Regions from separate parts of the Polaromonas sp. P1_F2 genome, predicted to be linked through region 1. Evidence: riboswitches for the same ligand, from Rfam matches in the RefSeq annotation. Region 1 holds a riboswitch; the other holds the start of a gene.
The links. Region 1 has a riboswitch for glycine ahead of AC1D0O_RS22965 (D-amino acid dehydrogenase). Riboswitches for the same ligand answer to the same signal wherever they lie in the genome.
Positions count from the first base shown of each region.

Region 1 (4,320 bases):
GGCAAGGCCGACTGGCTGGCGGCGCTGGAGGCGGCGAAAGTGCCTTGCGGCGCGATCAACAGCCTGGCCGAGGTGTTTGCCGACCCGCAGATAGCAGCGCGCGGCATGGTGACCGAGTGGCATCACCCGGTGAAGGACGACTTGAAGCTGGTCTCCAGCCCGATGCGCCTGAGTGCGACGCCGGTGCGCACCGACCTGCCGCCGCCGCTGCTGGGCCAGCACACCGATGAGGTGCTGCGCGAGTTGCTGAACTATTCCGACGCGAAGCTGTCTGAACTCAAGGGCGGCAAGGCGATTTGACGCGGCAAGCCCATACAAAGACCTGATTCAAAGAGGTGGCGCGATGAAACACAATTTTGTTCTGGTGCACGGTGCCTGGCATGGCGGCTGGTGCTGGCGGCGTGTGGCGCAGGTGCTGCAGCTGGACCACCACAAGGCTTTTGCGGTGACGCTGACGGGCCTGGGCGAGCGGGCCCATTTGCTGTCGCCGGCCGTCAACCTCGACACCCACATCAACGACGTGATCAACCTGATCGAGGCCGAGGAACTGCACGAGGTGACGCTGGCCGTACATTCCTACGCCGGCATGATAGGCACGGCCGTGGCCGACCGCATGGGCGGGCGCCTCAAGCACCTGGTGTATGTCGATGCCGTGGTGCCGCAGCCGGGCGAAAGCTGGAGCAGCACGCACGACGCGGCCACGCAGCAAAAGCGCATGGCGAGCGCGCAGGCCACGGCCTGTTTCAGCTTTGCGCCGCCCGACCCGGAGGTGTTCGGCCTGCAGGGCGCCGACCACGACTGGGTGCAGCGCCGGCAGACGCCGCACCCGGGCAACACCTACCAGGCGCCGCTGGATTTTGACGTAAAGCGCGTGGCGGCCGTGCCGCGCACCTTTGTGAGCTGCACCGAGCCGGCGCTGGCGACCATCACGCCCAGCCGGCTACGCGTGCGCGACCCTGCCTTCTGGGGTGGCGCCTGGCTGCCGAATTCACGGGTAGTAGACCTCGCCACCGGCCACGACCCGATGGTGACCGAGCCGGCGGCGCTGGCGCACATCCTGCTGGAGTGCGCCGAATGAAGGCGGTGGGCCGACGCGGTTTCACGGCCGCATTGGCGGGCAGCCTGGCCTGGCCGCTGCAGGCCCAGGCCAAGGACAGCGCGCTGCCGGTGCCGGCCTCGCTGCCGGAGGCGGCCGGGCTGGCCGCCGCGCGCGGCGAGCCGCTGGTGCTGCTGGTCACCCTGCCCGGCTGCCCTTATTGCGAACTGGTGCGGCGCAATTACCTGCTGCCCGCGCGCCAGGAAACCGGGCTGGAGGCCTGGCAGCTCAATTTCAGCGACAGCCGCACGCCGTTGACGGGTTTTGACGGCAAGGCCACGACCGCGGCTGCGCAGACCCGGGCCTGGAAGGCGACTTTCACGCCCACGGTGCTGTTCCTGGGCCCGCAAGGACAGAAGCTGGCCGAGCCGCTGGTGGGCGCGGCGATCCCGGATTTTTACGGAGCCTACCTGGACGAGCGCCTGGTGCTGGCGCGCCGGGCGGTGGTGGCGCTGCGTTAGGGCCTGATAACGCCATGACGGACGCCGGGTCGCTGCAGGCCGCCATTCACGAGGAGGTGGCACTGCGGGCCTACGACCCGCGCTGGCCCGGCCTGTTCGAGGCCGAGCGCGAGCGGCTGCTGTCGCTGTTTCCCGATGATTTGATCGCCATTGAGCACATAGGCAGCACGGCCGTGCCGGAGCTGGTCGCCAAGCCGGTGATCGACATCCTGGCCGGCGTGGCTTCGATGGCGGCGGCCAGGGCGCTGGTGGGGCCGCTGTGCGCCGAGGGCTACACGGCCTCGGCCGAATTTAATGCCACGCTGGCCGACCGCCAGTGGTTGATGCGCTGGGCCGGCGGGCATCGCACGCACCACCTGCATCTGGTGGTGCATGGCGGCCCGGTGTGGGCGCAGCGCCTGCGTTTTCGCGATGCGCTGAGGGCGGATGCCGCGCTGGCGGCGCGTTATGCGGCGCTCAAGGCGGAGCTGGCGGCCCGGCACCCGGGTGACCGCGAGGCCTATACCGAAGGCAAGGCCGCGTTTGTGCGCTCGGTGTGTGAAGGCTGAACGCCCACCACCCTATTGCCTACTATTAAGCTGCTGAATCAACCCGCTGGACCTGTACTGGATGCCGGATTTGCGTTTGGCAAATGCGGCTTCGGTGGTAAATTCAGACCGTTCAAGCAGGAGAGCGCTGCCCCCAGGGGCGGCCACCGAAGGCGCAAACTTCCATAATCGCTCAGGTCCCGTACTGCCCGGAAACACACAGCCGTCTGGAGAGACGCCGCATGCAAGGTGCGGCGCACCGAAGGAGCAAGGCCGTTGCGAAAGTAGCGGCTGAATCTCTCAGGTACCAAGGACAGTGGAAGCGGCCGCAAGCCTGTGATGGCCTGGCGGTTGCCATGATTCTTTTTGGACTCAAGCACCCCTCAAGGCATTGCACTTGCGCAACTGTAATTTCTGCTTGAAAAAGGAATCGCCATGAAAGTCATGGTTTTGGGTGCGGGTGTCACGGGGGTCACGACGGCCTGGTATCTGGCGCAGCGCGGGCATGAGGTCACGGTGATCGAGCGGCGCGGCGCGGCCGCGATGGAAACCAGCTTTGCCAACGGCGGGCAGATTTCCGTAAGCCACGCGGAGCCCTGGGCCAACCCGGGTGCGCCGCTCAAGGTGCTGCAGTGGCTGGCGCGGGAAGACGCGCCGCTGCTGTTCCGGCTGCGGGCCGATGTGAACCAATGGCTGTGGGGCCTGGAGTTTTTGCGCAACTGCACGCCGGCGCGCACCGCGCAGAACATCCGGCAGATCGTCAACCTGGGCATGTACAGCCGCGGCGCGCTGCAGAAACTGCGCGCCGAACTGGGCCTGCAATACGACGCGCGGACCCAAGGCATCCTGCATTTCTATACGAGCCAGGCCGAGTACGACGCGGCGCAGGAGCCGGCGCGCATCATGCGCGAGCACGGCTGCGAACTCGACATGAAAACCGCCGACGAGTGTGTGGCGATTGAGCCCGCGCTGGCGCAATGCCGCAGCAGCATTGTGGGTGGCAGCATGACGCCCAGCGACGAGTCGGGCGACGCGCAGGCTTTCACCGCCGCGCTGGCCGCGCGCTGCGAGCAGGCCGGCGTGAAGTTTCTCTACAACACCAACATCCTGGACGTGCTGGCCGGCGGCGGGCAGCTGGAGGGCGTGCTGGTCGCCGGGGGCCTCGGCGAGGCGGGCGGGCGCGTCGAGATGCTGAAGGCCGATGCCTATGTGATGTGCCTGGGCGCTTTCAGCGCGCCGTGGGCGAAACGCCTGGGGCAGAACCTGCGCATCTACCCGGCCAAGGGCTATTCGGTGACGCTGCCGGTGATCAACGAAGCTGCGTCTTACCAGGTGAGCCTGACGGACGACGAGTACAAGCTGGTGTTCTCGCGCTTCGGCAATCGCCTGCGCATCGCGGGCACGGCGGAGCTCAACGGCTACAACACCGAACTGAACCTGGTGCGCTGCCAGGCCATCGTGCGTCGCGTGAAGCAGCTCTTCCCGGAGATGACGGACGGCGAAGGCGCGCAGTTCTGGACCGGCCTGCGGCCGGCGACGCCGAGCAACGTGCCTTACATCGGCAAAAGCAAAACCTCCAATCTGTTCCTCAACACGGGCCACGGCACGCTGGGCTGGACGCATGCCTGCGGCTCGGGCGCGGCGATTGCCGACATCGTGAGCGGGCGCGTGCCTGAGGTGGACTTTGCTTTTACCGGCATGCCGGCGCCGGGGCGGGTGATGGCATTGCCGGGGATGGTGAAGGCCTGATCAGGCGGGCGCCGACCTCAAGACCATCGTGGCCCGCGTCATCAACGAAGCCGGCCTGAGGACCTCTCCCCCTCTTACTCCCTCCCCCTCTGGGGGAGGGCAGGGGTGGGGGCCAGCAGCGATTGGGCAAGCGCTTTTCGCATTTGCCAAGACCGCCAGCCCCCATCCCCACCTTCCCCCAGCGGGGGAAGGAGCAAAACCATTAGCCGCCATCCGACGTCCCGCCCACCAACCCGCCGACCGACCTCACCCTGCAGCAGATGAGCGGAGGCGGTAATATCGCCCTCCGTTCATTCGCCGCCCGCCGCCATGACCTCACCCGCCACCACGCCTCCCGACGGTCTTCCCACCTACCGCCTCCTCACGGGCCCGGATGACGCGAGTTTTTGCCACCGGGTCAGCGAGATGCTGGCGCTGGGCTACGAGCTTCACGGCTCACCAGCGGCGACCTTCAATGGCGAGCGGGTGATCGTGGCGCAGGCGCTGC
Region 1 is NZ_JBFUBN010000015.1:92,846-97,165, forward strand. It holds gene AC1D0O_RS22945 (CaiB/BaiF CoA transferase family protein) at 1-300, shown strand, start outside; gene AC1D0O_RS22950 (alpha/beta fold hydrolase) at 344-1,078, shown strand; gene AC1D0O_RS22955 (thioredoxin domain-containing protein) at 1,075-1,557, shown strand; gene AC1D0O_RS22960 (GrpB family protein) at 1,572-2,105, shown strand; glycine riboswitch at 2,302-2,410, shown strand; gene AC1D0O_RS22965 (D-amino acid dehydrogenase) at 2,520-3,833, shown strand; gene AC1D0O_RS22970 (DUF1737 domain-containing protein) at 4,143-4,320, shown strand, end outside.

Region 2 (4,320 bases), on a different contig from region 1:
ACTGCCGCTGGAAGGGTTGGGGCAAACAGGATGGCGACGGACGCCTGAGCTTCGGCAAGGCGACCTGGCAGGCCGGCTGGGCGCTGCTGATGCCGGTGATCATCCTGGGCGGTATTTACGGCGGGATTTTCACGCCGACCGAGGCTTCAGCGGTGGCCGTGTTCTATGCCCTGGTCGTCGGCATTGTGATCTACCGCGAGATCAAGCTGGCGGACCTGTATGTCATCCTGCGCAAGTCGGTGATCTCCAGCGCGGTAATCATGTTCATCATCGCCAACGCCGGGCTGTTCGCCTTCCTGATCACCCGGGCCGGCGTGCCGGACGCCATAGGCCACTGGCTGCAGGAGGTGCTGAAGTCGCCCGCCCTCTTCCTGCTGGGTGTCAACGCCGCGCTGTTCATCATCGGCATGTTCATCGAGACCAGCGCCGCCATCATCGTGCTGGCGCCCATCCTGGCGCCGGTGGCGGTGCACTTCGGCATAGACCCGGTGCACTTCGGCCTGGTGATGGTGGTCAACCTCGCGCTCGGCATGATCACGCCGCCTTTCGGCGTGAACCTGTTCGCGGCCTGCACCGTCGCCAGGATATCGCTGGACCGCATCGTCACCCACCTGCTGCCTTTTGTAGCGGTCATATTGGTTTGCCTGATGGTGATCACTTACGTACCGCAACTCTCGCTGGGCCTGCGCGACCTGGTCTACGCCAAATAGCTTTTTTTCAGGCAGGGTTTCACGGTGTTGTCATCTGTAGAGGTAATGCTCAGGTTTTCATTTCAGGATGAAATCCATGCAGCTCCACAAAACCGACCGTGCCCGCGCCGAGCTCAAGCCCGGCGTGAGAACGCTAGGCCAGCGCGAGCGCACCCTGCTGCTGATGGCCGACGGCAGCAAATCGGCGCAGGACTTTCGCCCGCTGTTTGACGGCGACGGCGAGGCCATCGCCCTGCGCCTGTTGCGCGAAGGCTTTCTGGAAGCGCACCCGGGAAAAACCTCCCCGCCCGCCGCAGCGCCTGCACCGGCGCCTGTACCCAAACCCACGCCGGCCCAGTTGCAGAACTTCCCGAGCCCCGAAACCACGCAGGCCATCCAGGTTTCGGCCGACCAGTTTGAAGGCAAACGCTCGCTCGCCACCACCCGGATGTTCCTGTTCGACATCTGCGAGCGCATGTTCGCCCGGCGCGACCCGGTGATGGCCGAGCGCTTCCGCGAAGCGCTGCGCAACGCCAAGGACCGCGACAGCATGCTGGCCGCCTCGCGCGAAATGATCGAAGAAATCGAAAAAATCGCGGGCCACGAGCGTGCCGATTCCATCAGCGAGCGCATCGCCATGCTGCTGCCGCAGCACCAGGCGGCTTGACCGGGCCGACGGCAGCATCCGTTACACTTGCCGGGGTCAGGAGAGAGTTTTCCCAGCGAAAACCGCCGAAGGCGCACGTGCACCCCGGGGCAACCCTTTTTGGTGCACTGAACGCTCAGGCAAAAGGACTGGCAACCGCCCTGCGGCGCACCACGCGGCAAGGCGTTCCCTACTGGAGAGAGGCCGTTTTCAAAGCGGCCCACCGAAGGAGCAAGCCCGCATCGCCGGGTGAATCTCTCAGGTAAAGTGGACAGCAGGGGCACCCATGGATTTAGAACCTGTTTGCCCCCGGAGAATGCCTTGTCCGATTCGTCCACCTCTTCCGCCGCCCCTGAAACCCTGCTGAAAACACCGCTGCACGAGCTGCATGTGGAGCTTGGCGCGCGCATGGTGCCCTTCGCGGGCTATTCCATGCCGGTGCAATACCCGGCGGGCCTGATGGCCGAGCACCTCCACACACGCCAGGCCGCCGGCCTCTTCGACGTGTCCCACATGGGCCAGTTGCGCCTGGTGGGCGCCGATGCCGCGGCGGCGCTCGAATCGCTGATTCCGGTCGACGTGATCGACCTGCCGGCCGGCAAGCAGCGCTACGGCCTGCTGCTCAATGACGCGGGCGGCATCATCGACGACCTGATGTTTTTCAACCGCGATTACGCGAACGGCGGCGACCTATTCGTCATCGTCAACGGCGCCTGCAAGGTGGGCGACATCGCGCACATCCAGGCAAAAATCGGCTCGCGCTGCGAAGTCATTCCCATGCCCGAGATGGCGCTGCTGGCACTGCAGGGCCCGCAGGCCGTCAATGCGCTGCAGCGCCTGGCGCCCGGTGTCGAAAAACTCGTGTTCATGACCGGCGGGCGCTTCAGCGTCGCCGGCTGCGACTGCTTCCTCACACGCAGCGGCTACACCGGCGAAGACGGTTTTGAAATCTCCGTGCCTGCCTCGCAGGCCGAGACGCTGGCGCGCGCACTGCTGGCCCAGCCCGAGGTCAAACCCATAGGCCTGGGCGCGCGCAACTCGCTGCGCCTGGAAGCAGGCCTGTGCCTCTACGGCAACGACATCGACACGACGACCACGCCGGTCGAAGCCAACCTGAACTGGGCCATGCAAAAAGTGCGGCGCACAGGCGGCGCGCGCGCCGGTGGCTTCCCGGGCGCGGACAAAATCCTGGCGCAACTGGCCGACCCCGCTACGCTGGCCCGCAAGCGCGTGGGCCTGGTGGCGCTGGAGCGCGTGCCCGTTCGCGACCACACCGAGCTGCAATCCATTGACGGCACGCCTATCGGCGAAGTCACCAGCGGCCTGCTGGGCCCCACGATCAACCAGCCGGTCGCCATGGGCTATGTGAAGCCCGAATTCGCCACCCTGGGCACACGCGTCAACGCCATCGTGCGCGGCAAGCCCGTGCCCATGGAAGTCGCGGCCATGCCTTTTGTCCCCAACCGTTACTTCCGCGGCTGACCCCTGCCATCCCCACCCCTTAACCCCTGGAGATTCTCATGACCGTCAAATACACCGAAGACCACGAATGGCTCAAGATTGAAGGCGACATCGCCACTGTCGGCATCACCGTGCATGCGCAGGACGCGCTGGGCGACGTGGTGTTTGTGGACCTCCCCGCCGTGGGCACGACCTTCGCGCAAAAGGAAACCGCCGGCGTCGTCGAGTCGGTGAAAGCCGCCGCCGACGTCTACATGCCCGTGAGCGGCGAAGTGACCGCCATCAATGAAGCCCTGAAGGACGACCCATCGCTGGCCAACAGCGACCCCATGGGCGCCGGCTGGTTCTTCAAGATCAAGCTGTCCGACCCTTCGCAGCTCAGCGCGCTGATGGACGAGACCCGCTACACCGCTTTCTCGGCCTGATTTTCTTCCGATCCTTTTTTCTGTTTTCTGACTCCTGGCTGCCAAGCCTGACACGGGACCCGACATGTTGATGCAAACCGCCAAGCCCCTGGGCGACCTTGAAAACCCTTCCGAATTCATCGCGCGCCACATCGGCATTGACGAGACCGACGAAGTCCACATGCTCAGCATCGTGGGCTCGGCCTCGCGCCGCGAACTGGTCGAAGGCATCGTTCCGCGCTCCATCGCGCGCAGCACGCCCATGGCCATCCCGGCCCCGGTCACGGAAGCCGCCGCGCTCAAGCAGCTGAAAGCCATCGCGGGCAAGAACAAGGTGTTCAAGAACTTCATCGGCCAGGGCTACTACGGCACCTGCACGCCGGGCGTGATCCTGCGCAACATTCTCGAGAACCCCGCCTGGTACACGGCCTACACGCCTTACCAGGCCGAAATTTCGCAGGGCCGCATGGAGGCGCTGATCAACTTCCAGACCATGGTCTGCGACCTGACCGGCATGCCGATCGCCAACGCCTCCATGCTCGACGAGGCCACCGCCGCCGCCGAAGCCATGACCCTGGCCAAACGCAGCGTCAAAAGCAAAAGCAACGTCTTCATCGTGGCCGGTGACTGTCATCCGCAGACCATCGAGGTGATCCAGACCCGCGCCAAACCGCTGGGCATTGAAGTCAAGGTCAGCACGGCGTCGGCCACCCTGCCCCTGCTCATGGCCGAAGGCGACTACTTCGGCGTACTGGCCCAATACCCGGCCACCACCGGCAGCATCCATGACTTGCGCCCGCTCGCGGGCCAGGCCCACGTCGACGGCGCCGCCTTGTGCGTGGCGGCCGACCTGCTGGCGCTCACGCTGCTGGCCCCACCCGGCGAATGGGACGCCGACATCGTGCTGGGCAACACCCAGCGCTTCGGCATGCCCATGGGCAACGGCGGGCCGCACGCGGCCTACCTGGCCTGCCGCGATGAGTTCAAACGCTCGCTGCCGGGCCGCCTGGTCGGCGTCAGCGTCGACAGCCACGGCAACCCGACCTACCGCCTCGCGCTGCAGACGCGCGAGCAGCACATACGCCGCGAAAAAGCCACCTCCAACATCTGCACCGCGCAA
Region 2 is NZ_JBFUBN010000009.1:15,005-19,324, reverse strand. It holds gene AC1D0O_RS17495 (TRAP transporter large permease) at 1-710, shown strand, start outside; gene AC1D0O_RS17490 (hypothetical protein) at 787-1,356, shown strand; glycine riboswitch at 1,384-1,497, shown strand; glycine riboswitch at 1,519-1,620, shown strand; gene gcvT (glycine cleavage system aminomethyltransferase GcvT) at 1,657-2,817, shown strand; gene gcvH (glycine cleavage system protein GcvH) at 2,856-3,221, shown strand; gene gcvP (aminomethyl-transferring glycine dehydrogenase) at 3,286-4,320, shown strand, end outside.
Region 2: linked by a shared signal. The riboswitch ahead of gcvT (glycine cleavage system aminomethyltransferase GcvT) and the one ahead of AC1D0O_RS22965 (D-amino acid dehydrogenase) in region 1 are both predicted to bind glycine.